DNA from 3 places in the Peribacillus sp. FSL K6-5616 genome. Region 2 is predicted to be linked to each of the others. Evidence: riboswitches for the same ligand, from Rfam matches in the RefSeq annotation. Region 2 holds a riboswitch; each other region holds the start of a gene.
What was found. Region 2 has a riboswitch for S-adenosylmethionine ahead of MHB45_RS03285 (methionine ABC transporter ATP-binding protein). Riboswitches for the same ligand answer to the same signal wherever they lie in the genome.
Positions count from the first base shown of each region.

Region 1 (9,885 bases), 3.7 Mb from region 2:
AGCACCTCAAGCGGCTCTATTAAGTGAAGCCTTTCCGTTTCACCGAAAATCCGGTAAGCAATTTCACGGACAACCGGGTTTTTATGAAGCGGGAAAACAACTTGGATATCCGTGTAATCTTCAAGCAGCCGTTTGACGGAACGGAATATCTCTTCCATTGGTTTTCCGATATTTTCCCGTCTGTGCGCTGTCATCAATAACATGCGATCTCCATTCAAACCAGATAGAATCGGATGTTCATAGTCTTTACGTACTGTTGTTTTCAAAGCATCGATAGCCGTATTGCCAGTAATATGGATACAATCACTCTTTTTATTTTCCAAAATTAGATTCTCTGCCGCCTGATTTGTAGGGGCAAAGTGCAAATCAGCCATGACGCCTGTCAGCTGCCTATTCATCTCTTCAGGATATGGAGAATACTTATTACCAGTCCGCAGACCAGCTTCAACGTGACCAATCTGTATCTTATTATAGAAAGCTGCCAGGCTGGCGATGAAAGTTGTCGTTGTATCCCCATGTACGAGGACGATATCCGGTTTTATATCTTTCATGAGCGAACTCAATTTTTCAAGCCCTCGAGTTGTAATCTCTTCTAATGTTTGTCTATCCTTCATCATATCCAAATCGTGATCTGGATTTATTTGAAAACATTGCAAGACTTGGTCGAGCATTTCCCTATGCTGGGCGGTGACCACCACGATGGTTTCTATTTCTTCTGGATGCTTTTTCAGTTCCAAAACGACTGGTGCCATTTTGATAGCCTCTGGTCTTGTACCAAATACGGTCATGACCTTAATACGTTGTTTAGGCATGCTCATTTCCTCCCCTTCTGAATGTCTCCCCCATTATAACGGGAAGTTCAGGGGAAATATAAAAACGAAACAATTATTAACAGAATTTTTACAATATTAATAATGACTTTATACTTCTTTAACCTTAAGTTAATATCTGGCATTTACAATATAAAGCAGGAAGTAAGCTAAGCAGAATAGAGGTGATAGGCGAATATGAAAAGCGTCCTGATGATCGTGCAAAACTTTTATCCGGAAATCGGAAGTGCGGGAAATAGAATGAAAAATATATATCTCCATTTGAAAAGAAACGGATTCGAGGTAACGGTCATCACATTGAAGCCGAGTTATCCTAATCAAAGTTTATATCAAGATACAAAGTTTTGGGATGAAGATAGCATTGAAGAAGATGTCATCAGGATTAAGCCGGACAAAGTGAAGAGGTATACAAGCAATATGGGGAAGCGGTTGCTTCATTATCTTGAAGCGATGTGGCTTTTCATCTATACAATCATCCGTCTCGAAAAAAAATATGATTATGTGTTTGCCACGACCCCGCCGATCTTCCCTACATTGGCAGCATTGATCGCCAAGAAAAAGATGAAGGCGAAACTCATTACCGATGTCAGGGATTTATGGCCGGAATCGTTGATAGGTGTAGGCGTATTTAATAATAAGTGGGTTTTGAAAATCGCTTTCTTCCTGGAAAGGAAGCTATATAGGCATTCAGATTTTATTATCATCAATAGTCCCGGTTTCAGGGATTATATCGTTGCAAAGGGAGTCAAGGAAGAGGCCATCCAATTCATCCCCAATTCGCTTACAGCGGATGAGCTGACGTTAAAGAACTTGCTTACACCCATATCGGAAAAGGTAATCAAGGTCGTTTATGCGGGGAATATCGGACTGGCCCAGGACTTGAAAAAACTGATAGCCGTCGCTGAAAAGCTAAGGGAACATAAACAAATCGAGTTCTCGATGATTGGATATGGATACCGGATATCCGAAGTGGAGAAGGAGATAAGCTCTAGAGGGCTGACTAATATTAAGATGATTAATGCGATGAATCGAAGAGTGACTCTTCATGAAGTTTCAACGTCTCATATTGCCTATGTGAGCTTGGTTGAAAAAGAAGTCTTCAACAAGGTCCTGCCCGGTAAAATCATCGATTATATGTGTGTCGGAAAACCAATTGTCGGTGATGTGGACGGCAGGGCCAAGAAGATGCTCATGGAGGCGAAATGCGGGTTGGTGGCAGAGAGCAGAAATGTTGATGAAATCTGTCAGCATATATTGACAATGGCCTCAGATCCGGCCCTTCGTGAAGAACTGGGAGAAAACGGTCATCGGTATGCTAAACAACATTTTCAGTGGTCTAAAAATATTAAAGGTCTCATCAACGTGATGGAAGCGTCAGGCTGAAAAATCCGGAAGTGGAGGACAACATGGCGAAGAAAGTATGTATGTTCGTGTGGAATCACTTTACGAACGATGCGAGGGTTCTAAGAGAATGCACAGCACTTACAGAAGCGGGTTATGAAGTCGATTTAATTGCCATTCATAACTGGAAAATCGAAGGTTTGGCCAAAAAGGAGAAACACCAAAATGGTTTCTCGGTCACTAGGGTGAATAACCGCTGGGAGGCGCTTAATAAGATTCTCAGGATCGTAGGCAAATTGAAGAAAAAGAAGTTTGAAATCGTTCTATTTGCCTTATTGATCTGGAATACGCTGTGGAATTTGAACTTGATCAACGGCTGGGTGGGATCGGGAATACTGTTCGGTGCATTTGCACTCCTTGCGCTGGGCACCCTGTTCATCACTAAAACGAAGCTGCCGACACTATTAACGAGGAGCTACATTTTTGGTCAAATGATCTATCATGGCCGGAAAAGGAAATATGATTTCTATCATTCAAATGACTTGAATACGCTCATGCAGGGAGCGATCAGCAGTAAATGGCTGAGAAGGAAAAAGCTGATTTATGACTCGCATGAAGTACAAACGAGCAGAACGGGATATAATAGCCGAATTTACGGGATGATGGAGAAATTCCTATTAATGTTCGTCGATGAAATGATTGCTGAAAACCATACGAGAGCTAAGTATAACGAAGACTTATATGGTCTGTATCCCAAGGTGGTCCATAACTATCCGATTCCAACCAATCCGGAGGAAAGTACGGCCGTGAATTTGCATGAGCTGCTCGATTTGCCAGAGAATGAACCGATATTGTTATACCAAGGCGGCGTTCAAATGGGAAGAGGGTTAGAGCAATTGGTTGATGCTGTACCGATGATCGAGGGCGGAACGGTAGTTTTTATCGGGGATGGAAGGATCAAGGATGAATTAATGAAGAAAGTAAGCGACATGAATCTGGAGCATCGTGTGAAGTTCCTGCCGAAGGTTCCGGTCGACGAGCTGCTCCATTATACAAAAAATGCGTATTTAGGTTTTCAGATATTGAATAATGTCTGCTTTAATCACTACTCCGCTTCTTCAAATAAATTGTTTGAATACATGATGAGCGGTGTGCCAGTGGTTGCCTGCAGCTTTCCTGAAATTCAAAAGGTTGTCGATACGGAAAAAATCGGTGTGTGTGTCGATTCGCATGATCCAAAATCAATTGCAGAAGGTGTCAATTACTTATTGAAGCACCCTGAAAAAAGGGCGGAAATGAGCCAAAACTGCCTGAAGGCGCGACAAAAATACAATTGGAAACAAGAGAAGGAAATCTTTATCGAAATCTATCAAACAGCCTAACAAATTTGAGTGCAGCAGAAAAATAGATAGGAGTGGTTTATATGAAACTTTGTACAATCGGACTTGGTTATATCGGACTTCCAACTTCTTTAATGTTTGCGAAATACGGTGTCGATGTTGTCGGCGTGGATATCCATCCTGAAATTATTTCCAATTTGAATAGCGGCAGGCTCCATATCGAAGAACCTGGATTGGATGAGGTATTAGAAGAAGTGATTGCTTCCAATAAGTTCCGAGCTGCGTTAAGCCCGGAACATGCGGATGTTTTCATCATCGCGGTGCCTACACCAAATAAAAAGGACATGCACCAATCCTGTGATTTAACACATGTCATGGATGCAACCTCAAACATTCTTCCTTTTATCAAAAAAGGGAATGTCATCATTATCGAATCGACGATAGCGCCAAGAAGCATGGATGATCATATTAAACCGATGATCGAGAGGACGGGCCTTACCATCGGAAAAGACATTTTCCTCGTACATTGTCCGGAACGCGTTTTACCTGGAAGGATTCTTGAAGAGTTGGTTCATAATAACCGTATCGTCGGGGGCATCACCGAAACATGCTCATATAAAGGAAGTCTTGTTTACAAAACCTTCGTTCAAGGGGAGATCATTCAGACCGATGCGAAAACGGCTGAAATGTCCAAACTGATGGAAAACACCTTCAGGGATGTCAATATCGCCCTTGCGAATGAGCTGACGAAAATCTGTTTCGAGCTGGACATCAATGTTTTGGATGTCATATCGATGGCAAACAAACACCCTCGTGTCAATATACACCAACCAGGACCAGGAGTTGGCGGCCATTGTTTAGCGGTCGATCCGTATTTCGTCGTTGCAAAGGCACCGGAGTATGCGAGAATCATTAAATTGGCCCGTGATACCAACGTATCGATGCCTTATTACATCGTTAATTCCGTAAGGATGATGCTAGAGGGGATCCGGAAGCCAAAAGTAGCTGTTTTCGGTCTAGCATACAAAGGAAATGTAGATGATATTCGTGAAAGTCCCGCCATTGATGTCGTCAATATCTTGATGGGAATGGAAAACATGGATGTAGCCTTGCATGACCCGCATGTCAAATCTGGAAAGATGCCAGTCGTATCAGTGGAAGACGCTGTAAATGATGCCGACTTGATACTTATCCTGACTGACCATGATGAATTTAAACAGATGGATTATGATAAGCTATCGAATCTCATGAGCAATAAATTGATTCTGGATACACGCAATTGCATTGATGCAACTAAAACAGATGTCCCGGTGGCCAACCTGGGTAATATATATCAATACAAAACGGTGTCCATGAAAAAAGACAGGAATAAAGCGATCATCTAAAAATTTGGACAACATCGATAACGGAATAACGATTAAGGGGGCACTGACTATCACAGTGCCCCTTTTTCCAATGAAAAAAAGGACCATGCAAGAAAGTGGTCCTTTCAGAACGTGGAAACGATCCAGTTGGTTTCAGATCCGCTTCCTGTACGTCAAGCCTCCTCACCGCAAGCATCCTAGCAGAGTCTCGGCTAGCCAATTATTCGAGCGCAGCCGTCATATTTCGGGTTATAAGGCAGTATTCGAGCGCAGCCGCCGTGTTTCGTGCTGCAAGGGGTGAGAATTCGAGCGCAGCCGCCGTATTTCGGGCTTGCAAGGCAGTGAATTCGTCAGCAGATGGCATATTTCGAGCTGTATGGCAGTGAATTCGACAGTAGACGTGTATTCGGGTAAGGAGTAATTTCGACCACAGATGGCGTATTTCGAGCTGTATGGCAGTGAATTCGACAGTAGACTTGTATTCCGGGTGCAAGGCAGTAAATTCGAGCGCAGCCGCCATATTTCGGGCTGTATGGCAGTAAGTTCGAGCGAAGATGCCGTATTTCGGGCTAATGGTAGTTACTTCGACCGTAGCCGCCGTATTTCGGGTTACTTGGTACTTCTTCGACAGTAGATGAGGTATTTCCCCTTCCATGGCACTTAATAAAGTAATCCATAATCATGGTTCGGGATGTGACATTTCTTGCCGACAAACTGAAAGGACCAAGCAAGAGCTTGGTCCTTTTGTGTACAATTTATTAAGCTGTCGGGCCGCCAAGTTCTTCGATTTCACTTGGAACGCTTTTGAATTTCTTGAAGTTTGCACGGAATTGTGCGGCAAGGTCTGTTGCTGCTTCTTTATAAGCGGCAGGATCTGCCCAAGTCTTGATTGGTTGAAGCACTTCATCAGGAACACCAGGAACATGAAGCGGGATATCCAAACCGAAGATATCATCTTTGATCGTTTCGATGTTCGCTAATTCACCTTCAAGCGCCGCTTGTACCATTGCACGGGTGTAAGCAAGTTTCATACGGCTTCCAGTTCCGTATGCACCGCCAGTCCATCCTGTGTTGACAAGATATACCTTTGCATTGTGCTCGTCAATTTTATCACCAAGCATCTCAGCATAGCGTGTAGCTGGAAGCGGTAAGAATGGTGAACCGAAGCAAGTGGAGAATGTAGCTTCCGGAGAAGTTACGCCTCTTTCAGTACCAGCCAATTTACTAGTGTATCCGCTTAGGAAGTGGAACATTGCCTGTTCTTTGGAAAGCTTGCTGATTGGAGGCAGAACGCCTGAAGCATCAGCTGTTAAGAAAATGATTGTATTTGGATGTCCTGCAATACTTGGGTTCACGATGTTATCGATCGCTTGCATTTGGTAAGCAGCACGAGTGTTTTCAGTCAATGAACTGTCATCATAGTTCGCTACACGCGTATCCGGATCGACAACAACATTTTCCAATACAGCACCAAAACGGATTGCATCGAAAATTTGCGGTTCTTTTTCACGTGAAAGGTTGATCGTTTTCGCATAGCAGCCGCCTTCGATGTTGAATACGCCGTTAGAAGACCAGCCGTGCTCGTCATCGCCAATCAATTTACGGCTAGTGTCTGCTGATAAAGTTGTTTTGCCTGTACCGGACAGTCCGAAGAATAAAGCGACGTCCCCTTCACGTCCTACGTTAGCAGAGCAATGCATTGGAAGGATTCCAGCCTCTGGAAGTAAGTAGTTCATGATCGAGAAGATCGATTTTTTCATTTCTCCTGCATATTCCGTTCCGCCGATCAGGATCGTACGGCGTTCAAAAGAAACGATGATGAACGTTTCGGATGTAGTTCCGTCCACTTCTGGGTCCGCTTTGAAGTTAGGTGCAGAAAGGATCGTGAATTCAGCTTCGTGACCTCTCAGTTCCTCTTCGTTTGGACGGATGAACAAAGTATGGGCGAAAAGGTTATGCCAAGCATATTCATTAACAACACGGATGGGAAGACGTGATGATTCGTCTGCACCAGCGAAACCTTTAAAAACAAAAATCTCTTCTTTTGCTTTTAGGTAGTCAACTACTTTATTATATAGTTTATTGAACACATCTTCGGAAATCGGTCGGTTCACGGGACCCCAATCGATTTTATCTTTAACTGATGCTTCTTCCACGATATATTTATCTTTAGGTGAACGACCGGTATATTTGCCAGTTTCAGCTTTTACCGCGCCGGTTGATGTTAAAACGCCTTCATTTCTGCTAAGTACTTTTTCGACCAATTGAGGAACTGATAGTTGAGTTTGCACATTGTTTCCTGTTAATAATTGGTGTAACTCATTAGAAACATCTACAGAATTCATATATGAGGTACCTTCCTTTGTTTGAGTTTTTAGATTACAATTAGTATAACACATTCATTTAATTAGTCTATACTATTTCTTTTAATTTGTGATTATTTTCAGCTAGCCGCATTAATCATTTTAATCCGGCAGGAACCGAGTCAGGATAATCGCATATACTTTCATGAAGAAAAATTTATTTAAATAGGAAGTTAGTAAGCAATATATGTCTAATGGGAAAGTCAGGATGTCGTTCCTTTTCGATGTTCAATACTTTATTATTAATGGCAATTTACAACATTTCTATTCGTATTTTGCGTTGTAAACCCCTCTAGGACGTTGTATCAACATGTTTTTTCAAATGAACGCCATTCTGGGTGGAAATGTTCTTTTTAGAAAAGCATTGACAAATTCCAGCCAGATACGATAATATCTTAAATTGTACGGATTCTCTTATCCCGAGTTGGTGGAGGGACAGGCCCTTTGAAACCCAGCAACCTGCCATATTGAACTTGACTCCAAGATCGATCGCCGAAAATAAAGCGAAGGTCTTCAAGGAATAGTGGTGATGGTGCTAACCTGAGCAAGGTAAAAAACCCTTGAACGATAAGAGTGAAAGGATAGAAGACAGAATTTTAAACCTTTCCTCATTTGCCAGGGAAGGTTTTTGTGTTTTTTATAAGTAATTCTGTGTCTATAGTTGAAACTAATGAGGGAAACGAGTTCCGTAAAAATCAGGCTTATGCCTACAACATACTAACTTCCAAGGAGGAAATATGATGTCAAAGAAACGTCTATTTACTTCTGAATCTGTTACAGAGGGCCATCCGGACAAAATTTGTGATCAGATTTCAGATTCCATTTTAGATGCTATCCTAGCTAAGGATGCAAATGCACGTGTTGCGTGTGAAACTAGTGTAACTACAGGTCTTGTACTTGTTGCTGGTGAAATTACAACGTCCGCTTACGTGGATATCCCGCGTATCGTTCGTGATACGGTTAAAGGAATTGGCTACACACGTGCGAAATACGGTTTCGATGCTGAAACTTGTGCCGTTTTGAGTTCCATTGATGAGCAGTCTGCCGATATCGCAGCTGGTGTCGATAAAGCATTGGAAGCTCGTGAAGGAAACATGTCAGATGAAGAAATCGATGCAATCGGTGCAGGGGACCAAGGTCTTATGTTCGGATTCGCTTGTAATGAAACAGAAGAGCTTATGCCGCTTCCGATTTCATTGGCGCATAAACTTTCATTCCGCTTGACTCAAGTTCGTAAAGATGAAACTCTTGCTTACCTACGCCCTGATGGTAAAACACAGGTAACCGTGGAATATGATGAGAATAACCGTCCTGTACGTGTAGATACAATCGTCATCTCTACACAGCATGATGCAGAAATTACGCTTGAACAAATTCAAGCCGATCTAAAAGAACATGTGATCAAAGCTGTCGTTCCAGCCGAGTTGATCGATGCAGATACTAAGTACTTCATCAACCCGACTGGCCGTTTCGTAATCGGCGGACCTCAAGGGGATGCTGGTCTTACTGGACGTAAAATCATCGTTGATACTTACGGCGGATACGCTCGTCACGGCGGCGGTGCATTCTCTGGTAAGGATGCAACTAAAGTTGACCGTTCTGCTGCATACGCTGCACGTTACGTTGCGAAAAACATCGTGGCAGCAGGCCTTGCCGACAAAGCGGAAGTTCAATTGGCATACGCAATTGGTGTGGCAGAGCCTGTATCGATCTCTATTGATACGTTCGGAACTGGTACAGTTAGCGAAGAAGTCCTTGTTGACCTAGTTCGCGCAAACTTCGACCTTCGTCCAGCTGGTATAATCAAAATGCTTGACCTTCGTCGCCCAATCTACAAACAAACAGCTGCATACGGACACTTCGGCCGTACAGATGTCGATCTTCCATGGGAACGCACGGACAAAGCAGAAACATTAAAAGCACAAGCGTAATTCATATAAAAAAAGGTGTCCCGCTATTAGCGGGGCACCTTTTTTATGGATTAACTTAGCCGTCTGCGGGAATAATTCAAGAAATCCCAAAGAAATTCAACTTTAAGGGCCATACTCGTGAGTTAGAGCAATATACTCGTGAATTTGGAGCAAATACTCGTGAGTTTGGAGCAAATACTCGTGAGTTTCAGCAATTTACTCGTGAATTTGGAGAAATACTCGTGAGTTTCAGAATTTACTCGGAAGTTGGTGCAATGCTGAGTTTCAGTATTTACTCGTGAGTTTGGAGCAAATACTCGTAATTTTCAGTCAAGTGCTCGTGCATTACTTTATTCGTTCCGCCGTTTTATAGTATTGGCCTTTTTCGGCGTATTCGCGTACGATGCGTTCCATATCCTGTCGATCTTCTTCGTTGATTTCGCGGATGACTTTAGCTGGACGTCCGAATGCCAACATGTTCGGTGGAATGACTTTGCCTTGGGGAACGAGACTGCCGGCACCGATGAAAGCCCCTTCGCCGATTTCGGCTTCATCAAGTACGATCGATCCCATGCCGATTAAAGCTCCTTTGCGGATTTTACAGCTATGTAATATGACCTGATGGCCAATGGTTACTTCATCCTCGATGATCAATGGATTATTTGGGCTTTGGTGCAGGATGCTGTTATCCTGTATACTGACTTTTTTTCCGATGATGGTTGGGGATACATCACCGC
Region 1 covers NZ_JBBOYT010000001.1:4,420,742-4,430,626, reverse strand. The annotation lists gene wecB (non-hydrolyzing UDP-N-acetylglucosamine 2-epimerase) at 1-812, opposite strand, end outside; gene MHB45_RS21415 (glycosyltransferase family 4 protein) at 1,008-2,213, shown strand; gene MHB45_RS21410 (glycosyltransferase) at 2,237-3,553, shown strand; gene MHB45_RS21405 (nucleotide sugar dehydrogenase) at 3,595-4,896, shown strand; gene pckA (phosphoenolpyruvate carboxykinase (ATP)) at 5,634-7,220, opposite strand; SAM riboswitch class I at 7,650-7,812, shown strand; gene metK (methionine adenosyltransferase) at 7,976-9,169, shown strand; gene MHB45_RS21390 (gamma carbonic anhydrase) at 9,494-9,885, opposite strand, start outside.
Region 1: linked by a shared signal. The riboswitch ahead of metK (methionine adenosyltransferase) and the one ahead of MHB45_RS03285 (methionine ABC transporter ATP-binding protein) in region 2 are both predicted to bind S-adenosylmethionine.

Region 2 (9,885 bases):
ATGGACTAACATTCCGTCCCCTATCAGAAACTCTCGAAGATATATGGAATTGGGAAAAGGGCCGTCCGGAATCTGCCGATAGAAAAGCAGGCATGCACAGACAACATGAAAGTGATCTTCTTGGATTATGGAAACAGACAGTAAGGTAATACCTTCTTTTATTATACTGAAGTATTATCGGAACATTATGTATGCTTGGTGAAAAGGATGATTTTAAACAAACAAAGAGGAATCAAAAAAAAGCGATGGGGTAAAAACCCCATTGCTTTTTTAGTCCGTGGATTGGTTTGCATGGTTTGTGAGGATTTCAAGGTTTTCCATGGCGGCTGCCACTTTTTCCTTGTTGATATCAGGGAAGAGAAGATGGATGTCTTCACCTTCTTTGACAGAGTGGGCTGCAATTTGTTGAAGTTCGGCCTTATGTTCAACAGTCAGGCCAATATCAAGCCATGTCATCGGCAATTTAAGCACCTGGTAGATGGGCAGCAATTGTTTGATTTCCGAGAATTTCCCTTCTAGCACAAGCTGGACTAAAATGCCATATGCAACTTTTTCCCCGTGAAGTAAATGATGCGCTTGCGTGATGGAAGTCATGCCATTATGAATGGAGTGGGCACCGGCAACGCGCAAGTACTGGCCGCCAAACCCGCCAACAAGACCACTGGTGATGATGTTCGTTTCAATTACACGCTGCAGCGCATCTGTCCATTTCCCTTTTTCCAAATCAGCTAAGGCTTCCTCGCCATATGTCAATAAAACTTCCTGGCATTGCCTTGCGGCCAGATGGGCCAATTCAATACAAACGGACTTGGTGGCAAGCTTTTCGGCCAGTGCATTGCCCTCGTACCATTTCGCCAATGTATCGCCGATTCCAGCACGTAAATAGTTAATCGGCGAATTAAGAAGAATTCCTGGTTCGATCAATAACATCCAAGTGCTTTTTTCATGAATATCATAACGGACATATGAACCATTATCATCATAAATGACACTCAACGGTGTCCAGGCAGCGCAGGTGGAAGCCAAGGTTGGAATGAGGATGATTTCCTTTTGAAGCGAGTTTCCGGCCGATTTGGCGAGGTCGAGCAACTTACCGCCGCCAATGCCAATTAATGCATCTGCACCATGTTCAAGAGCAGCCTTCTTGACGCGTTCAATTTCCGGGTCACTGCATTCCCCGCCGTATGTTAAAAAGATCGTCTCAATATGTTCTAAGGAAGGAAAAAAGGGTTCAGTAACTTCCCAAGATTTTCGTCCATGAATAACGAGCACTTTACGAATGTTCCCTTTCCTCAGTTTCACTTCCAGGTTTTCAAGGACATTTGCTTTACAGGCGTAATAAGCGGGGCCGCTGCGGACCTCCAGTAAGGTATTCATATTTGCTCTCCTTAATGAAAGGCCTGTTCCCGGTAAAGGGGAAGCAGGCCTTGATTATTTGATCAATCCATCCAGTCTGGTTTTCCGAATCCGGCAAATTTGTCATCGATCACTTTTTCAAACTGGTCGGATTCCACTACTGATTTAATATCCTTGGCAAATTGAGCGTCTACATCTTTTGTATTCACTGCAACAACGTTTCGATACATATCCGGCATTTTTTCCAAAACTAGGGCATCCTTGAGGTCCATTTTCGCTGCAAGAGCAAAGTTGCCAGGGACCGCCGATAGGTCAACGCTGTCTGTTGCGCGGGGTAACTGAGCGGATTCCAATGGTTTTAGCTGGATGTTTTTTGGATTTTTCGTTACATCCTTTTCAGATACTTTTAAAGGGTCGACATTTGGATCGACTTCAATCAACCCTTCATCCACCAGCACTTTAAGTGCACGTGCCAGGTTAACCGGATCATTGGGCACTGCAAGGGATGTACCGTCTTCCACTTCTTTCAATGAATTATACTTATTAGAATATATGCCCATTGGCGCTGTTGGAACTATGATAAGGTCGGAAAGCTTTAAATCATTTTCTTTAGCGAAGTTATCCATGTACACTTTATGCTGGAAAAGGTTGGCGTCGATCGAGTTGTTGCCAAGCGACTTATTCGGCTGGATATAGTCGGTGAATTCGACGATTTCTATTTTGTATCCGAGATCTTCCAGACCTGGTTTGATGGCCTCCTTAACCATATCGGCGTACGGCCCGGTAGTCGCCCCGATCTTCAATTCTTTTTTGTCTTCAGTATTTGGGGATGCATCATCGCTCCCGCATGCTGCCAAGCCGAGTGCAAGTGCACAGACTGATAATAACGAAGCTATTTTCTTCATTTGAAATTCCTCCTGAGTAATGAAATGTATTGAGTCATTTAAAAAAATGATTGATCCTATTGCTTGTTAACTATGTATGAAACTTTGTCACCAACCATTTGAATGAGTTGCACAAGGCAGATAAGAACGACGATCGTCGTGATCATGACTGTGTTGTCATATCGGTAATATCCGTACCGGATTGCCAGGTCGCCAATTCCGCCACCGCCGATTGTCCCAGCCATTGCTGAGTAACCGATTAGCGAAATGGTCGTTAATGTCAGTCCTTGAATGATTCCCGGTTTTGCCTCTGGAAGAAGTACATCCTTAATGATCATCCATGGAGTGGCACCTACGGCAATTGCTGCTTCAATCACTCCTCTGTCTATTTCACGTAATGCCGTTTCAACAATCCTTGCAAAAAAAGGGATTGCGGATACGGACAGGGAAACAGAAGCTGCTCTTGGCCCTATCGTCGATCCCGTAAGTAGGTCCGTTAAAGGAAGGAGGGCGACCAAGAGAATGATGAACGGGATTGAACGAACAATATTGACTGCGAAACCGAGAGATCGATTCACGATGCCATTTTCAAAAAATAAATTCCTGGTTGTTGTAAATAGCAATACTCCAAGCGGTAAACCGATCAGCAGGGCTACTGCAAGAGAAACGCCGACCATATAAATCGTTTCAAGAAAGGCTTTATTAAGATCAGGTAAAATATTGACGATGGGATTAAGCAGTGACATGTTTTAACACCTCCACAGAACTGGAACGATTTTTTATATATTCCAATGCCGAATGAATTTGGACGGCATCGCCAATTAACTCGATGATTAAAATGCCTAAAGGAACATCTTGGATATACTCAATTTTACCGTGTAAAATATTCCCCTTTACTGCATGGGATTGGAGAGTATCCGAAAGAATCGACTCACCGGCGGTTTGCCCTTCGAATTGGATCTTAATAATCGTCCCTTCACTTTCATCAATCAAGTGCGAAGGGAGTTCGAAATCCAGTACACTGCTAATGAATTGCTTCGTTAATTCCTGTTTGGGCTGTGAAAATATTTCATAAACGGGTCCTTCTTCAATTACCCGGCCATCCTGCATCACGGCGACTCGGTGGCATAGTTCTTTGACCACTTCCATTTCATGTGTAATCAACACGATGGTGATACCAAGCTCACTGCTTATCTTTTTCAATAACTGTAAAATCGCTTTTGTAGTTGTTGGATCAAGGGCTGAAGTCGCTTCATCACATAATAGTACAGTGGGTTCATTTGCTAACGCGCGAGCTATGCCGACCCGTTGCTTCTGTCCACCGCTAAGCTGTGCAGGATAGACATCTTTCTTATCGCTGAGCCCTACGATTTCCAACAATTCCAATACACGTAACTTAGTCGCGTCCTTCGATCGATGCGCTGCCCTTAAGGCGAAAGCGACATTTTCATAAACGGTTTTTGAACTGACCAGGGAAAAGTGCTGGAATATCATTCCGATTTTTTGGCGTTGTTTACGAAGCTCTTTGCTAGATAAAGAGGTTAAATCAATGCCGTCGATAATGATATTTCCACCTGTCGGACGTTCAAGCAAATTCAAGCAGCGGAGTAATGAGCTTTTTCCAGCTCCGCTGTAGCCGACAATGCCATATATTTCACCAGTTTGAATGGTCAAAGATACGTTATCCACTCCGATAACTCGGTTTTTCTTCGAGACGTATTCCTTTCGGATTGAACGGATTTCAATCATGAGCTTTCCCCCTTAAAAATTAAAAAAGCTGCCTCTATCATTCAGAAAGAGGCAGCGAAATCATATCTCGGCTTATCTTTCAGAATGCAATCATTCTGCAGGAATTGGCACCGTTCCCTAAGGGCGGTTGCCGGACATCACAGGGCCTGATCCCTCCGTCACTCTTGATAAGTAAATTATTATTTTAGAATATTTCAAGTTTTATAATATAATCTATATTATTTGTAAAATCCGGCAATGTCAATCGTTTCTTTTATTTTTTTGTCATTAAATCTGGTACGGTCCGTTAAAACGATTCATGGAAAAAGCATTTTCTTCGAGGCTATTTATTCCAATATTTCCTTGTCAAAAAGGTAAAGTGGTACTACATTTATTATAGTAAAGTTAAAAAAAGGAAGGTAAAACTATTTTTGTACAATGATGGGGAGGAAACCGAATGATAGAGATCAAGACGATAAATGATGTGGTTTGCGTGCATGGGACTCCTGGCGGGAACAAGGGAGGGATGAGTGTGTATGTCTTTTTAACGGATGGCCTATTGATAGATACTGGCGCACAGATTTTATTGGAAGAGCTTATTCCATTCTATGAATCCGCAGACTTCGACTCAGTGGCCCTGACTCACTATCATGAAGACCATACGGGGGGCGCTGCCTGGATAAAGGAACATAAAAAGGTCCCTCTTTTCATTCACCCGATGTCGGTTGAGGTTTGTGCAAAGGATGCTGAATATCCTGAATATCGCAAAATTTTCTGGGGAAAGAGAGACGCCTTTAAAGCTGAGCCGCTAGGGAAGGCCATTCATTCCCGTACCCAAACGTGGGAGCCGATTTTTACCCCAGGTCATGCAAAGGACCATATGGTGTATTTGAATCACAAAAATGGCGTGCTTTTTTCAGGAGACCTTTTCGTAACCCCAAAAACAAAGCTTGTCTTACGGGAAGAGTCTGTCCCGGTGATCATCGATTCCATAAAAAGATTGCTTCAATATGACTTCGGGGAAGTGTTTTGCTGTCATGCTGGGCATGTTCCTGATGGGAAGGAGATGTTTCGAAAAAAACTGGATTATCTGGAAAACCTCCAAGGGGAAATTTTACGCTTGCATTCTCAAGGGCTGACCGTTCATGAAATCCAGCAGGTCGTTTTACCGAATCGCTATCCCCTTATCGAGATATCTGGGCATGAATGGGATTCAGAGCATATCATTACATCGATATTAAACGAAAATATTTTAAGTGCGAGGGAGAATGGGACTAGTTGAATGCTATCCGTTTAACGGCCTGACTGATATAAAAGAGAGCTCTCCATAAGAGAGCCCACATTATTCATTTATTGACATTGGGATCTGTTTCATCATAAAAATCATGTGCTTCTTCGATGTTCTGAAGGTTAACGACTTCATACACATTTCCGCCCGCCATTCCTTCATTGATGATACGGTCGATATCCAGGTAAACGGAGTCCTTGCCATCATATTCGGTATCCTTCAAAAATGTCATTTTTTCTTTATCCAAAAGAAATCCCTCCTAGCCTTTTCTTTAGTTTAGGCAAAGGAGTTTTTTTTATTCTGTTAAGCGATTTCATGAATGTAAAGGGGTTTCATTCATATACATGGAAGATCATTAAATCATGTATCATGCTTTTGAGTTTAGTTTCATCTGTTTCGGAAGGCGGATTGGCTGTCCACTCGATGGATCCATCTTTATGATACAAGGCTTTGATTGCCTGCTTGTTGAAATAAAAGGAAATTTTCCATCCTGGCAGATTCTTATGCAATGGTTCCCATTGAAAATGAGTGATCATATGTATTACCTCCATATATACTGTTTCTCATTCGATTATAATGGAAAACGGCAGCTGGAGGTGTTATTTTCTTTTCAGGTTGGAAAAAGTTAATTCAATGAAAAGATTTTTTAAATGCAAAAGCCTGTTTGTTTCAATTTCTTCTTCATCGAATTGCATCGGCTTTGAGTTCACTTCGTATATGAAAAGCGAGCCTGATTCGTCTTCCCCTATATCAATGGAAAACTCTCCGAGAAACCCGATCTTTTTTGAAAGTATCTCTCCGCATTTTTGGGCGATATTCGCTAATTTTAGATCCAGGTTTTTTGATTTAATGTCCTGATAAGGAAAAAGCTTTCCGCCTCGGGGAGTGTGGGTGGTGATTTCCTGAGTTTGCGACATCCTTACCGCTTTGCCGGTCACTTTATAAAAACCTCTTTCATAATGGACGAGAATCCGGTAATCATAACGATGTCCAAAGAGTTTTTTTGGTATGATCGCCTGTTGAGCAAGATAGCTCCTTTTTAATAAATCCCTTTTTTTTGTATCCCAGAAGGAAGCAAAATCAGGGAAGGACTCACTATGCTTTAAGCTATTGAACAATAGGGTATCATCATCATTTTTGATAATGGTATAAATGCCCTTCCCTTGGCTTCCTTTGCATGGCTTAAGGTATATATGCCTGTATGTCTCCAGGAAAGAATCAAGGCAACCGCTGTTTCGTAAGACCATGGTGGGCGGAAGGTGGTTGGTGAGGGATCCATCTTCAGTTAATGCTTCGAACATCACATATTTATCTATAAAACAGGGGTTGAATAGAGTCATTCGGTAATCTTTAAAATTTGTGATAAGATGTTGGAATTCCTCTGACGCCTCATAGCTCCTCCAGGGGATACGGTTATAGACGATGTCAGGGAAGGGCACCTTACATTCAATCCACTTGTTTGAAATGGAGGAAAAAAGATACCCTTTCATCGACTCGGAATGAAGGGCATTTCCTGTGAATACATACGCCAATATTCCATGTTGCAATAAATATAATGATAAGTCCCGAAAAAGGGTCAGGTTTCCACCCAAACCTGATTCCTTTTTGGGATTGGAAACAGTTAAAATTCCGATGGTAAGCATCCGGTTACCCGGAAACATTGTGATTGGAATTAGAGGTTGATTCGAATGGTTCTTTTTATAGCTGATTTCTTCTTCGGCAGAGCCGGCGAAAAGTTCCGCATTCTCATGAGTGTGGTGCCAATTCTCAGTGGGGATATCATAAAAAATGTTCATTGCGGCACTCTGATTGATTTTGTAATCGTCTGTTCCGTAAGATAAATGGCATAATCAAGGCTTAGCTTTCTGGTCAGCAATTCGAAATCCTTGAGTTTTGGATGGGAGAAGATGGAACGTCCAGGCTTGGAATTGGCTTCAAACATCCAAACCTGCCCTTTTTTATCCAATCCAAAATCAAATCCTATTTCTGCGATGATGCCGTCCAAGTTCTTTTCTATACTGTCACTTAAAATCAGTGCGGCTTCCGATAGCTTTCGTTCGACTTCTGTCGCCTCATCGTCATCTCCAAACAGTTCGGCAACCGTTTTGATGACACCCCCGCTTTTAATATGGGTCGTGACGCTGCCGGCGCCGGCGATTTTTGCGGCAATCGCGGTCACCTGCCATTTTCCATTACTGTCCTTGTTCGTATGAACCCGGAAATCCACTGGACGTTTTTCAGATCGAATTAATGGGATGCCCTGCTGCACGATCAGATTCTCGAGCGGGCGGTCGTGAAAAATGTGTTTAACGATCGATTCCAATGTCGAAAACCGTTGCAGTTTATTTTCTTTTGCTTCGTTTGTATAGCGGCAATAGTAAACATTCTCATGCTTATCATAAAGAATTTGGTGAATCCCTAGACCGAGGCTGCCATGAATGGGCTTTATATAAACTTGCCGGTAATGGGAAAGAAGGGTTTCCACCACGGATATGGATTGAAATGGATACGTTTCCGGCAAATAAGGCAATGCCCGCTCATCTGCGCATAACCTTTCATTTACATCCCATTTATTGAAAAATCCGGGGTTATACCATGGTATGGTATATATTTTTTGGAATTTCTGCTTCACTTCTTTAGGTCCATCACGGTTTTCCGTCAACCGATTTGGTAACCGGTCATAGATGACATTAGGAAAAGGAAATTCATAAATGTTCCAGTCATCTTTATCAAATACATAGCCTTTGATTGTCTCCTCATCCCAATTGATTACATTCTCTCCAAAAACAAAGGGAATACAGCCTGTGGTCTTGCTAAGCGAAAGGAGCTTTGCGAAAAATTCAGATCTCTCCCCTAAAGGTTTGTTTGAAATGCCCGTGAAGCCTGAGGAAAAGATTCCGACAAGCGGTCCGATATGGATGCTCTTGCCGTATATGAATAAATGAAGGGGAATATCGGTATGATCGAATAGTAGAGATTCCGCAAGACTTTTCGATAGCACGATTGTTTGATTGACGGCCGGGTTTTGTTTGACGATGGCAGGACATGAATGCCGTCCGAAATAAATTAATTCAATCTCTGCCAAATCTCCAAGCTCTGAAGGGTAGTAGAGAACATTGCCAGGGATAGCGGCAATTTCGGCAGGATAAGTCTTTCTCACTTCCTATTCACCTGCTTTCTGAAGCTGTTCGGCTAAATACTGGCTATACTGAAACGGTGCTCGATGAATATCTTTCATGGTCTCCGGCTGTAGTGCCTGAATGATTTTCCTACCAGGCTTCGAGTTAATGTCCATTATCCATATTTGGCCTTTTTTATCGATGCCTAGATCAATTCCCAACTCGAATAATCTTTCAAAGACAGCTTCGGTTTCAACGGGCAGGGTGCGAAGGATATGATGAATCTTTTGTTCGACAGCAATCGAAATCGTTTCCGGGTTTCTTTTGTTGAAGTTATCCAATGAAATGGCTTCCCCGCCTGTGGCAAGATTTGAAGTAATTCCGTCTTTTTGTCCCGTACGAATTCCGCGGCCCCGTTCCATCCATTGATTCTTCTCGTTTTTTTGAAGTAAAATCCGTAAATCGAATGGCTCATTATTTTGGGTGCAAAGTTCTAAATATGGCTGGCAAAGATAACGATATCGATTTAATAAATGCTGCAGCCATTTGTTAAGCTGAGATTTGGAGGAGAATGGGCGGTCATATTTGGTACCCTTTTTCGTCATGGAAACCAAAGTCCCGTCTTCGGTTTTTGAAAGGAGATAGATTCCTGTACCGCCTGCACCGAATTCAGGTTTGATGATGATTTTATCCAGGCGTTCCAAATGTCCTATAATATCTTCAGGTGTCGTCACTTGTACGGTTTCTGGAAAAAATGCCTGTAGGTGTGGATGGTTTTTTAGGATTTGGTACACTTCCCACTTACCAGGAAGTCCTAGTCCTAAGAAATTCGAGTTATCTTTTAACCACTCGATTTTGTGTCGCGTTTCCGTTGACTCACGAACTAAACCGTGAAAACAGCGATCATATACAAAATCAGGTAAATCAAAAGATGTGGCGATCCAAGTTTCGCTCTCGGCATCAAAACGCTCGCCCCTCACTTTTTTTAGATCCATATCAATATTTTCCGGTGAGAATTTGCAAACTTTCATATTAAATGATTTAGCGGTTTTGGCTATTTCGGTGAAGTAGTTGTTTTCATGAGTATCCGACGCGGCCATTAATCCTATTAACACGTGCTAGCAACTCCTTTTATGGATGGTTTTCGGGTAAAGGGCAAGCATGAAATCTATGATTGATTTTACTGATGGACGAAAGGTTTCATAGTTGCCTTGAAATTTTTTCGAAGGTTTTGAATTCACTTCGATGATCCATGGATGGGTATCGGTGTCCAGTGCTAAATCGATCCCTAGCTCACCGAATGAATCGTCAAGGTTTTCGACTAAGGCCTGTGCAGTGTTTTTAGCCAGGCGTACGAGCTTTTGATATATGCGGCTGGCGTCCTGAAGTTCAAATGCTTCTTTTAGAAAATCCGGCCCATTTTTCATCAATCCGCCTTGTGCAAGATTGGAAACAATAGTACCAGGATCCCCAATCCGGGCAACCATTGATGTAACTTTCCATTCAAGCT
Region 2 covers NZ_JBBOYT010000001.1:686,631-696,515, forward strand. The annotation lists gene MHB45_RS03265 (NAD-dependent epimerase/dehydratase family protein) at 1-149, shown strand, start outside; gene MHB45_RS03270 (iron-containing alcohol dehydrogenase family protein) at 271-1,377, opposite strand; gene MHB45_RS03275 (MetQ/NlpA family ABC transporter substrate-binding protein) at 1,440-2,261, opposite strand; gene MHB45_RS03280 (methionine ABC transporter permease) at 2,318-2,986, opposite strand; gene MHB45_RS03285 (methionine ABC transporter ATP-binding protein) at 2,973-3,989, opposite strand; SAM riboswitch class I at 4,059-4,163, opposite strand; gene MHB45_RS03290 (MBL fold metallo-hydrolase) at 4,426-5,250, shown strand; gene MHB45_RS03295 (hypothetical protein) at 5,315-5,503, opposite strand; gene MHB45_RS03300 (YheE family protein) at 5,589-5,792, opposite strand; gene MHB45_RS03305 (YheC/YheD family endospore coat-associated protein) at 5,856-7,052, opposite strand; gene MHB45_RS03310 (YheC/YheD family endospore coat-associated protein) at 7,049-8,416, opposite strand; gene MHB45_RS03315 (YheC/YheD family endospore coat-associated protein) at 8,420-9,490, opposite strand; gene MHB45_RS03320 (YheC/YheD family endospore coat-associated protein) at 9,494-9,885, opposite strand, start outside.

Region 3 (9,885 bases), 1.6 Mb from region 2:
AAGGAACTGGGTAACAAGGGAGTCATTATAAATACCGCTTCTGTGTTTGGCTACTTAGCTTCCCATGGGACTTTTGCCTATCAGGCGACTAAAGGCGCTGTAAGAATGATGACACAGACAGCAGCTTTGGAATTGGGTGCTTATGGCATTCGCGTTGTGGGCATTGCGCCGGGCGGGGTTGACACTCCTATCATACAAGGTTATAAAGACTTGGGAATCATTGATAAATTGAGTGCAAGTCAAATGCGCGGTGAATTGATTAAGCCAGAAGCCATTGCAAATGCCGTCTATCTATTATCGTTAGAGGAAGCGGATGCGATCAATGGAAGTGTAGTCATGGTCGATGATGGCTATGCATCTTTTAAGTGATTTTCATAAATAGAAAACATCGTCCCAACCAGACGATGTTTTCTATTTATGATATATGGGAATATTGAATTCTAATAGATCAAAGGTAATATTGACCGATTGGTACCAGCGATATATCATGGGAAATAGATGGGTGAAACCGGTCTTATCTTTATAAAAGAAGGTTGATATTTTTGAAAAAAGGGCAGCAAACCAAAGAACGAATCATAAATGTAGCCCGGACTCTTTTTGCCACTAAAGGTTTTGACATGACAAGAACGAATGAAATTGCCTCTGCTTGCAATGTTTCCGAAGCTACTATTTACAAATACTTTGACAGCAAAAAAGATTTGCTTTTGGCTACTATTACCCCTAATGAAAAAGAGGAATCTGAAGATGGGACTAGCCATCTATCCACGGATGATCTAGTGGAGAATCATGTTACTACCATGATAAAAAAAATTCTTGAAAATAAAGAACAGTTTTCGATATTATTTAGGGAAACACAATTCGATCAAGATATTTCAAAGCAATATGTAGATCAGATTTTCAAGCCAAATGCCAGGCATATTGAAATACAGAAGAGAATAGATAGCGGAGAGATACAATATATCTCTGATATTATTTTATTCAATGTAGGGATCATTTCTTTCACATTGGCTTTATCTACACATTATGAGATCCATCAACAAAAAAAGGAGCCATATTTTACTTCTGAACGAATTAAGAGCATTGCTCAACTTTTGGTATATGGTATTCATGGGAAACAAAATCATACATAATGAAACGGTCATATTTAAGGGCATGAGCATCAAGCCGTAAATATGACCGTTTCTTTTTTCATTCAGAGTAGATGTCCAGAGTGTAAGATTTGACTTATATTTTTCAGACAATTACGATAAATGTATACTTCACGAAATGCTTTAAGAAAATTATATCTGGAAATCTTGTAACATTGGAGGGTATCAAATGAGCGATATCGTAATTTTATCAGGAAGTCCGGCTATTCCATCAAGAACGGACATTTCACTAAAACATATTCAATCATTAGTCGAAAATGCAGGATTTACTACAGCTTATTTCTCGATTACGGATTTCTCAGCAGATGATTTATTCCAAGGGAAATATAATAGCGAGGATATCTCAAAGCTTTCAGAGAGAATTCAAGCGGCCAGAGGAGTCATTATAGGTTCACCGGTTTATAAGGCTTCTTATACAGGTGTATTGAAAGCATTGATTGATTTGCTGCCAGAAGGTGCTTTTAAGGGGAAGCCGGTGCTGCCAATCATGATTGGTGGAAGTAACAGGCATCTATTGGCGATTGACTATGCGCTTAAACCATTAATTTCAATATTAAAAGGCGAGCCGCTGCAGGGGATTTATTTTGTTGATAAGGAAATAGATAAACAGAATCCAGAAAACCCGATCAATGATTTGCATTTAATTGATCGCGTCCAGAGTCAGGTTCAAGAATTTGTAGAAGCGATACAGTTAAGAAATTAATGACTTCAATAAATTAATTCCTTCTATAAAAAGACTGGAATCCTAGAAATTTTTTTTAGAATAACACGCGTCAATAATAGGCCTAATAATGAAAATAGACTCATTTTTTTGGAGACTTTATCTAAAAAGACGAGTCTATTTTCGCATTTATATGAACATAAAATCATAAATTGAATAGTGTGTATAAAAATAACAGTTCATCCATAATATTAAACCAAGTTATTTTATAAGAAAACTCCATTGACAAGGATTAAATATATGTTAATATTTAAAATAATAAAACTTATCCAGAGCGACGGAGGGAATTGGCCCTTTGAAGTCCAGCAACCTGCATGATGGATGCAAGGTGCTACCTCCAACAAAATGTTGATCATTTTGGAAGATAAGGTAAAGATATTTACCTTGCGATCTTTCCATCATGGAAAGATTTTTGTTTTTTGTGAAAATTTTAGGCAGACCATAACAATGTAAGGTTGTATGGAATTATATAAATCTAAGAAATTTAAAATAAAATATTCGCGGATTTTCTTAAAGGAGGAACTGGTTTGGATAAAGAGAATCAGCTTGAAGAAATTTTTGAACGACTTCAAGAAATGCTTAATTCAATGAAATATGGATCCATTACACTTATTGTCCAGGATGGTAAAATCATTCAAATGGAAAGAAATGAAAAACTAAGAATTAAATAAGGTATCTGCTGACTAGAAAAACTAGAGGCGGGTTTAACTGATATAAAGAGAGTATTGGTTAGATTCGTCTCTTTTTCCTAGATTCAAATAACCGGGGGATATAACAACGGGAATTGATCAACAGTTACTCTAACCTGATACAGCAAGTTTTTAGAGGGGGCTACAAAGTTGGCTGCATTAATAAACTATGAAAATTTCAATACAGGGGACTTCCCTGTATTTCCTGCAGACAGTGAGACAAAAGGTGCTTTGGAAGTTCTGCAATGGGCGAATGACCATTATGGAGACAAACTGATTTATGCTTGCAGTTTTGGTATTGAAGGCATCGTGCTTACGGATTTATTGGCGAAGGTCAATCCTTCGGCTAAAATAGTTTTCCTTGATACAGATGTTCATTTTGAGGAAACTTACCAATTGATCGAGGAAGTGAAGAAGCGATATCCGAAGCTTTTGATCGAAATGAAGAAACCTGACTTGACGCTTGAGGAACAAGCGGCGGAATATGGCGATGAATTATGGCTTAGTGATTCCAATAAGTGCTGTAACATCCGTAAAATCGTTCCGCTTACAGATGTGCTTTCATCGGCAACAGCCTGGCTTTCGGGACTGCGGAGGGAGCAATCCGAAACAAGGGCTAAGACCGAGTATATCAATAAGGATAATAAGTTCAAATCAGTTAAAATATGCCCACTCATACATTGGACATGGAAAGATGTTTGGCGCTATGCCCACAAGAATGGACTTCCATATAATGTCCTGCATGATAATGGATATCCGAGCATTGGATGTAAAACGTGTACTGCACCTGCCTTCAATGCAGATGATTTACGCTCAGGCCGTTGGCAAGGAGCTCAAAAAACGGAATGCGGATTGCATTTATCTTAAATAAATAGAAATTATAGGCTTAAATAAATAGAAACCATAGGGGGAAATTAGCATGACCATCAGTTTACCGCACGGAGGAACATTAATCGATCTTTGGGAACCAAAATATGATTTTAGTAAAATAACGAAGTCAATCGAAATCGATGAAATTGCTTTAAGCGATCTTGAATTGATAGGCACTGGTGCCTACAGCCCGATTAAAGGATTCTTTACAAAAAGTGACTATGAGACAGTGGTGAAGGATATGAGGCTTAGCAGCGGACATGTATGGAGCATCCCGATTACGCTGCCTTTGACCGAAGAAACTGCAGAAAGCCTTACTATAGGTGAAGAAGTAACATTAACCCATGAAGGTGAAACTTACGGGGTTCTCTCCGTTTCCGATATTTACACTCCAGATAAGCAATTGGAAGCGACATTGGTATATCAAACAGATGATGAGAAGCATCCTGGAGTGAAAAATTTATATAACCGCGGGGATGTATATGTCGGCGGGGAAATAAAGTTGATCAAGAGAATAGAGCGTCCGCTATTTCAAGCTCATTATTTGGACCCAGTCGAGACAAGGAAGGCTTTCGCTGAAAAAGGATGGGAAACGGTTGTCGGTTTCCAAACGAGGAATCCTGTTCACCGTGCACATGAATATATTCAAAAGACAGCATTGGAAATCGTCGACGGTTTATTCTTAAATCCTCTAGTCGGTGCCACTAAATCAGATGACATTCCGGCAGATGTAAGAATGGAAAGCTATAAAGTGCTGCTTGATAAATATTATCCTAAGGATCGCGTCTCCCTTGCAGTTTTCCCTGCTGCCATGCGTTATGCAGGACCTAGAGAAGCCATCTTCCATGCGATGGTCCGTAAAAATTATGGTTGCACCCATTTTATCGTCGGACGTGATCATGCGGGTGTGGGCGATTATTATGGCACATACGATGCTCAAAAAATCTTTGGGAATTTCAGTGCAGATGAGTTAGGGATCACGCTATTATTCTTTGAACATAGTTTTTACTGTAAAGCATGTGGCAATATGGCTTCCGCTAAAACTTGTCCACATGGCAAGGAAGACCATGTCATCCTGTCTGGAACGAAGGTAAGGGAAATGTTGCGTAATGGGGAAATTCCTCCAGCTACCTTTAGCCGTAAGGAAGTCATCGAGGTGTTGATCGAAGGTCTAAAAAAAAATGAAGTTTATAACTGATTGGACATAAATGGAAGGATCACATAAGAGGGGGATTATCAAATGAGTAAAAGTACGAATGTCACATGGCATGAGACGTCATTGACCAAGGAGCACCGACGGAAGCAGAACGGCCATGAAAGCACGGTTCTATGGTTTACAGGACTATCGGGTTCCGGAAAATCAACGATTGCAAACGCGGTCGCTAAAGAGTTATACAATCGGAATATTCGAAGTTATGTTTTGGATGGTGATAATATCCGCCATGGCTTAAATAAAGATTTAGGTTTTTCTGAGGAAGATAGAACCGAGAATATTAGGCGGATTGGTGAGGTTTCCAAGTTATTCGTGGATAGTGGGCAGTTCGTATTGACCGCTTTCATATCACCTTTCAGGGCAGATCGGCAAATTGTACGTGATTTACTCGAAGAAGGGGAGTTTATTGAAGTATACATAAAGTGTCCGATCGAAGAGTGCGAAGTGCGTGATCCAAAAGGGCTTTATGACAAGGCCCGTAAAGGCATCATTAAAGATTTTACCGGAATCGACTCTCCATACGAAGAACCTGAACAACCGGAAATCATTTTAGAATCCGACCAATACAGCATTGAAGAGTGCGTTGAACAGGTAATCGGCTATTTAACAGCAAAGAAAGCGATTTAATCAAGGAGGAAATGTAATGGTTTACGAGAAATTTTGGTCGGAAAATCCACTAATCGCTAAAAATAAAACGGAAATCTGGAAATTGGAAAAAGACGGCTTGAAGATATTTGATGATATTCCACATTACGCAGCAAATGGGTTTGATTCCATCCCTAAAGAGAAATGGGATATGTTCAAGTGGGCAGGTTTATACCTGCAACGGCCAAAAGAAGCTGGTTATTGGATGATGCGAGTCGTTATTCCCGGAGGTATCCTGACTTATGATCAACAAATAACTCTAGCTAACATCGCTAAAGATTACGGGAGGGACGTATATGACATTACAACCCGTCAAGCCATTCAATTCCATTGGCTGACCATCGAACAGGTCCCGGACATATTGAACCGTTTAGAAAAGGTTGGAATGACTACGGCTGGGGCTTGTGGTGATATAACCCGTAATATCATCGGTAATGCATTGGCAGGCATCGATCCTGATGAACTTTTTGATACACGCGAGGTACTTTATGATGTATTTGAGTATTTCCGCCTTAACGAAGACTATTCGAACCTTCCGAGGAAATATAAAATGTCCATAAGTGCCAATATCCATAATGCTTCAAATGCTGAAATCAACTGTGTTTCATTCAATCCAGCTACTAAAGTAATGGATGGAGTAACGGAAGTCGGTTTTCACGTAAAAGTAGGGGGTGGGCTTTCCTCCGTTCCGATGCTGGCAGAAGAACTTGACTTATTCATTTTACCTGAAAAAACTGTGGAAGTGGCTGCCGCCATCACGACGATATTCCGTGACTTTGGGTACCGTGAAAAGCGTCATCGCTCACGTTTGAAATTTCTTGTCGCTGACTGGGGTCCTGAACAATTCAAGGAAAAATTGCTGGAATACACCGGTCCGCTTCCTGATAAGGGAGAAAGTGCGGTGAAGGGATGGAATGCAGGGTATTTCTACGGCATCCATAAACAAAAGCAAGATGGTCTGAACTATGTTGGCGTCAATATACCAGTTGGTCGTCTAAACCCAGACGAAGTAATCGAGTTTGCCGAACTTGCAAAAAAATATGGAAATGGTGAAATCCGCAACTGTAATTCTCAAAATCTAATCATTCCTAATGTGCCGGATGCAAAACTTGAGGAATTAAAGCAGGAATCCATCTTCGAAAGATTTCCATATCAACCAAAGAAATTCATTGGGTATTCCGTTTCGTGTACAGGCATCGAGTATTGCAACCTGGCTCTAGTTGAAACGAAAAACCGAATGAGGACCATTTCTGAATCACTGGACAAGGAAATAGATCTCGATGTGCCTGTAAGGATGCATATGGTCGGCTGTCCGAATAATTGCGGTCAAAGAGCCATCGCTGAAATAGGGCTGCAAGGCATAAAAATGAAAAACCAGGATAAAAAGATGGTCGAGGCTTTTGAGATATACGTTGGAGGAACGCTGAATGAGGGCGGGAAGTTCAATGAAAAGCTTAAAGGAAAAGTGGAAGCTGAAAAACTCCATCATGTTCTGAAAGAAATGATCCTATTTTTCAAAGAAACAAAACTACAATCCGAAACCTTTCTCGATTTTGTGGAAAGGGTAGGGGTAGACGAATTACAAAGTAAACTTGATGATATATTAGCGGAAGTGGCCGTTTAATAGGGGAAGGTAAGCATTCCATGAATCTATACCGTTTTGAAGTCACTATCAAGGAAAAACCAATTCATGTCATCATTGTTGCCGATTCAGATGAAAAGGCGTTTGAACTTGTTGATATCGAGCTGGAAAAGCATTATTTGAAAATGCCTGAAGTGGATGACATCTCATTATATGAAAAAAGGAAAATTAAAAATGGAGCAGGTTTCGTTTTATCGGAATTCGAAACAATTCTCTAAGGGAAGGCAGGATGCAAAAATGGGGAAAGTATATCTAGTAGGAGCCGGTCCCGGAGATCCAGATTTAATTACATTAAAAGGATTAAAATGCATCCAAGAAGCTGATGTCATTTTATATGATCGACTTGTCAATAAAGAACTTTTGAATCATGCAAAAGACGGTGTCGAGCTGATTAATTGCGGTAAACTGCCGGATTATCATTTGTTGCAGCAGGATACCATCAATCGGTTCCTCGTTAAATATGCAAAAAAGGGAAAAATAGTCACCCGTTTGAAAGGCGGCGATCCATTCGTCTTTGGAAGAGGCGGTGAGGAAGCGGAAGCCCTTGCCAAAAGTGGCGTAAGTTTTGAAATCGTACCTGGAATTACGGCTGGAATCGCCGCTACAGCCTATGCTGGAATTCCAGTTACACATAGGGACCATGCGTCATCATTTGCAATTGTTACCGGTCATCGAAAAAAAGATGAAGAGGATAATATCAAGTGGGAATCCCTTGCAAAAGGAATCGATACATTAGCCATTTATATGGGTGTTAAAAACCTGCCATATATTCAAGGAAAACTTTTGGAACACGGAAAAAGCCCAGAGACTCCGGTAGCCCTTATTCATTGGGGTACATTAACAACGCAAAAAACAGCTGTCAGTACGTTGGCTAAAGTAGTGGAAACCGCCAATAACGAACAAATTTCGAATCCTTGCATGATAGTCGTGGGAGATGTCGTTAATTTACGGGAAAAAATCAAATGGTTTGAAGGAAAACAAACCGAAAATTTGTTGACGAATGAGGCCTTTTAATGGAAGCCATTTTATATATTTGCCATGGCAGCCGTGTTAAAGAAGCTTCAGCCCAAGCCATTGATTTTATTAAAGTTTGTATGCAAGCACAGCCATATTCCATTCAAGAGTATTGCTTCTTGGAATTGGAAACTCCTACGATTGAAGAGGCCTACGAACGATGCATTCAAAAAGGTGCGACGAGAATATTGGCCATTCCAGTTCTATTGCTGACAGCTGTACATGCAAAACATGATATTCCAGTCATATTGAATAAAATGAAAGAACGGTACCCTGCCGTTGACTTGAGATACGGAAGGCCGATTGGTGTCAGCGAGAAAATGGTTGATATTTTAGTGGAACGGTTGGAGGAAACAAATGTAAGTGTTACGGAGGGTTCCTTGGTATTATTGGTTGGAAGGGGCAGCAGTGATCCCGACGTGAAAAGGGATTTGTCTCGATTGGCCGATTTGCTAAGGAACAGGTTTCCAAAAATACGGGTGCAAGAGTGTTATTTGACGGCTGCCACACCAAGCTTTGGAGAAGCGTTGGAATTTGCGGTGGAATCTCGATCAAACCAAGTATTTATCATTCCATACCTATTGTTTACAGGTCTCTTAATGAAGTCGATTGAAAATAGTATAAAAAAGATCCAAAAAAAGGGGAAGCAAAGAATCATACTTTGCCGATATTTAGGTTATCACCCAAAGATTGAACAAGCAATTTCGGAACGAATTCATGAAGTGAGTGGGGAGGCAGCCTATGTATCCAATTACGCTTAATATCGAGAACAGAAAGTGTGTCATCATCGGCGGTGGTAAAATAGCTTACTTTAAAGCGGGCCCGTTATTGGAAGCTGGTGCTGAAGTTACCGTCGTAAGCCCCGAAATATGCACAAGTTTTCAAGTGTTGGAGAAAGAAGGTAAGATTCGGGTCTTACTTAAAGAAGTGGAAGAAACTGACTATAAAGATGCATTTTTAATCATTGTTGCTACCAATTCTACTGAAGTAAATGAACGAGTTTACGAGAACGCATCCGAAAGTCAGTTGGTTAACGTAATCAGCAATCATGAGTTGGGCAATTTTCATATACCGGCCACATTGAATAGAGGCATGCTTTCCATAAGTGTTTCTACCAATGGAGCAAGTCCAACGCTCGCAAAAAAAATACGGAATGACCTAGGTAAAGTATATGATGAATCATATGAAGAATATCTTGAATTCCTTTTTGAAGCAAGAATGATTATAAAGAATGGGTCATTTTCAAAAGAAGAAAAATCTAAATTATTGAAAGATTCAATAGAGGATATTTATAAATATTCCTTAAAAGAAAGATATCGTTTTTTAGCTAGGCTTTTACCAGTAGAAGCTGAAGAAAATATATCATTGGGCTGATCAGAAAAACTGAAGGCACCTAACCAACATGTCATTTCATTTTGGTTAGGTGCCTCTTTGTGTCTTAAAGGAAATCTAAATGATTTATACAGGCAAACGGTACCATCGGGTCGATGATATAGGTTCTATTTTAGTGAAAAAAGGGGAATGTCATGAAAAAGTTAATCGTTTTGGCCTTTATCGGGTTTTTAGCCCAATTAATTGATGGTTCGCTTGGAATGGGGTATGGAGTGAGTTCCACTTCCTTATTGTTGACATTCGGGATTGCCCCTGCAGTTGCATCAGCATCCGTTCATTTATCGGAAGTAGTGACAACAGCAGTATCCGGAGCTTCACATATAAAGTTTGGGAACGTGGATAAAAATATGGTCTATCGCTTGATCATTCCAGGTTCTATAGGTGCATTTGTAGGTGCATGTTTTCTGAGTAACCTGCCAGCCGAATTAGCAAAACCGTATATTGCCATATTTTTATTTGGTCTTGGTGTATACGTTTTATTCCGCTTTTTATTTATTTTTAAACCGTCAAAGGAAAATGAAACCGTAAGGCCATTGACCGCAAAACAATCC
Region 3 covers NZ_JBBOYT010000001.1:2,248,014-2,257,898, reverse strand. The annotation lists gene MHB45_RS10830 (SDR family NAD(P)-dependent oxidoreductase) at 1-369, shown strand, start outside; gene MHB45_RS10825 (TetR/AcrR family transcriptional regulator) at 543-1,130, shown strand; gene ssuE (NADPH-dependent FMN reductase) at 1,318-1,851, shown strand; SAM riboswitch class I at 2,132-2,240, shown strand; gene MHB45_RS10815 (YezD family protein) at 2,397-2,540, shown strand; gene MHB45_RS10810 (phosphoadenylyl-sulfate reductase) at 2,709-3,425, shown strand; gene sat (sulfate adenylyltransferase) at 3,478-4,626, shown strand; gene cysC (adenylyl-sulfate kinase) at 4,669-5,268, shown strand; gene MHB45_RS10795 (nitrite/sulfite reductase) at 5,285-6,910, shown strand; gene MHB45_RS10790 (DUF3906 family protein) at 6,931-7,146, shown strand; gene cobA (uroporphyrinogen-III C-methyltransferase) at 7,166-7,942, shown strand; gene MHB45_RS10780 (sirohydrochlorin chelatase) at 7,942-8,703, shown strand; gene MHB45_RS10775 (NAD(P)-binding protein) at 8,684-9,316, shown strand; gene MHB45_RS10770 (sulfite exporter TauE/SafE family protein) at 9,469-9,885, shown strand, end outside.
Region 3: linked by a shared signal. The riboswitch ahead of MHB45_RS10815 (YezD family protein) and the one ahead of MHB45_RS03285 (methionine ABC transporter ATP-binding protein) in region 2 are both predicted to bind S-adenosylmethionine.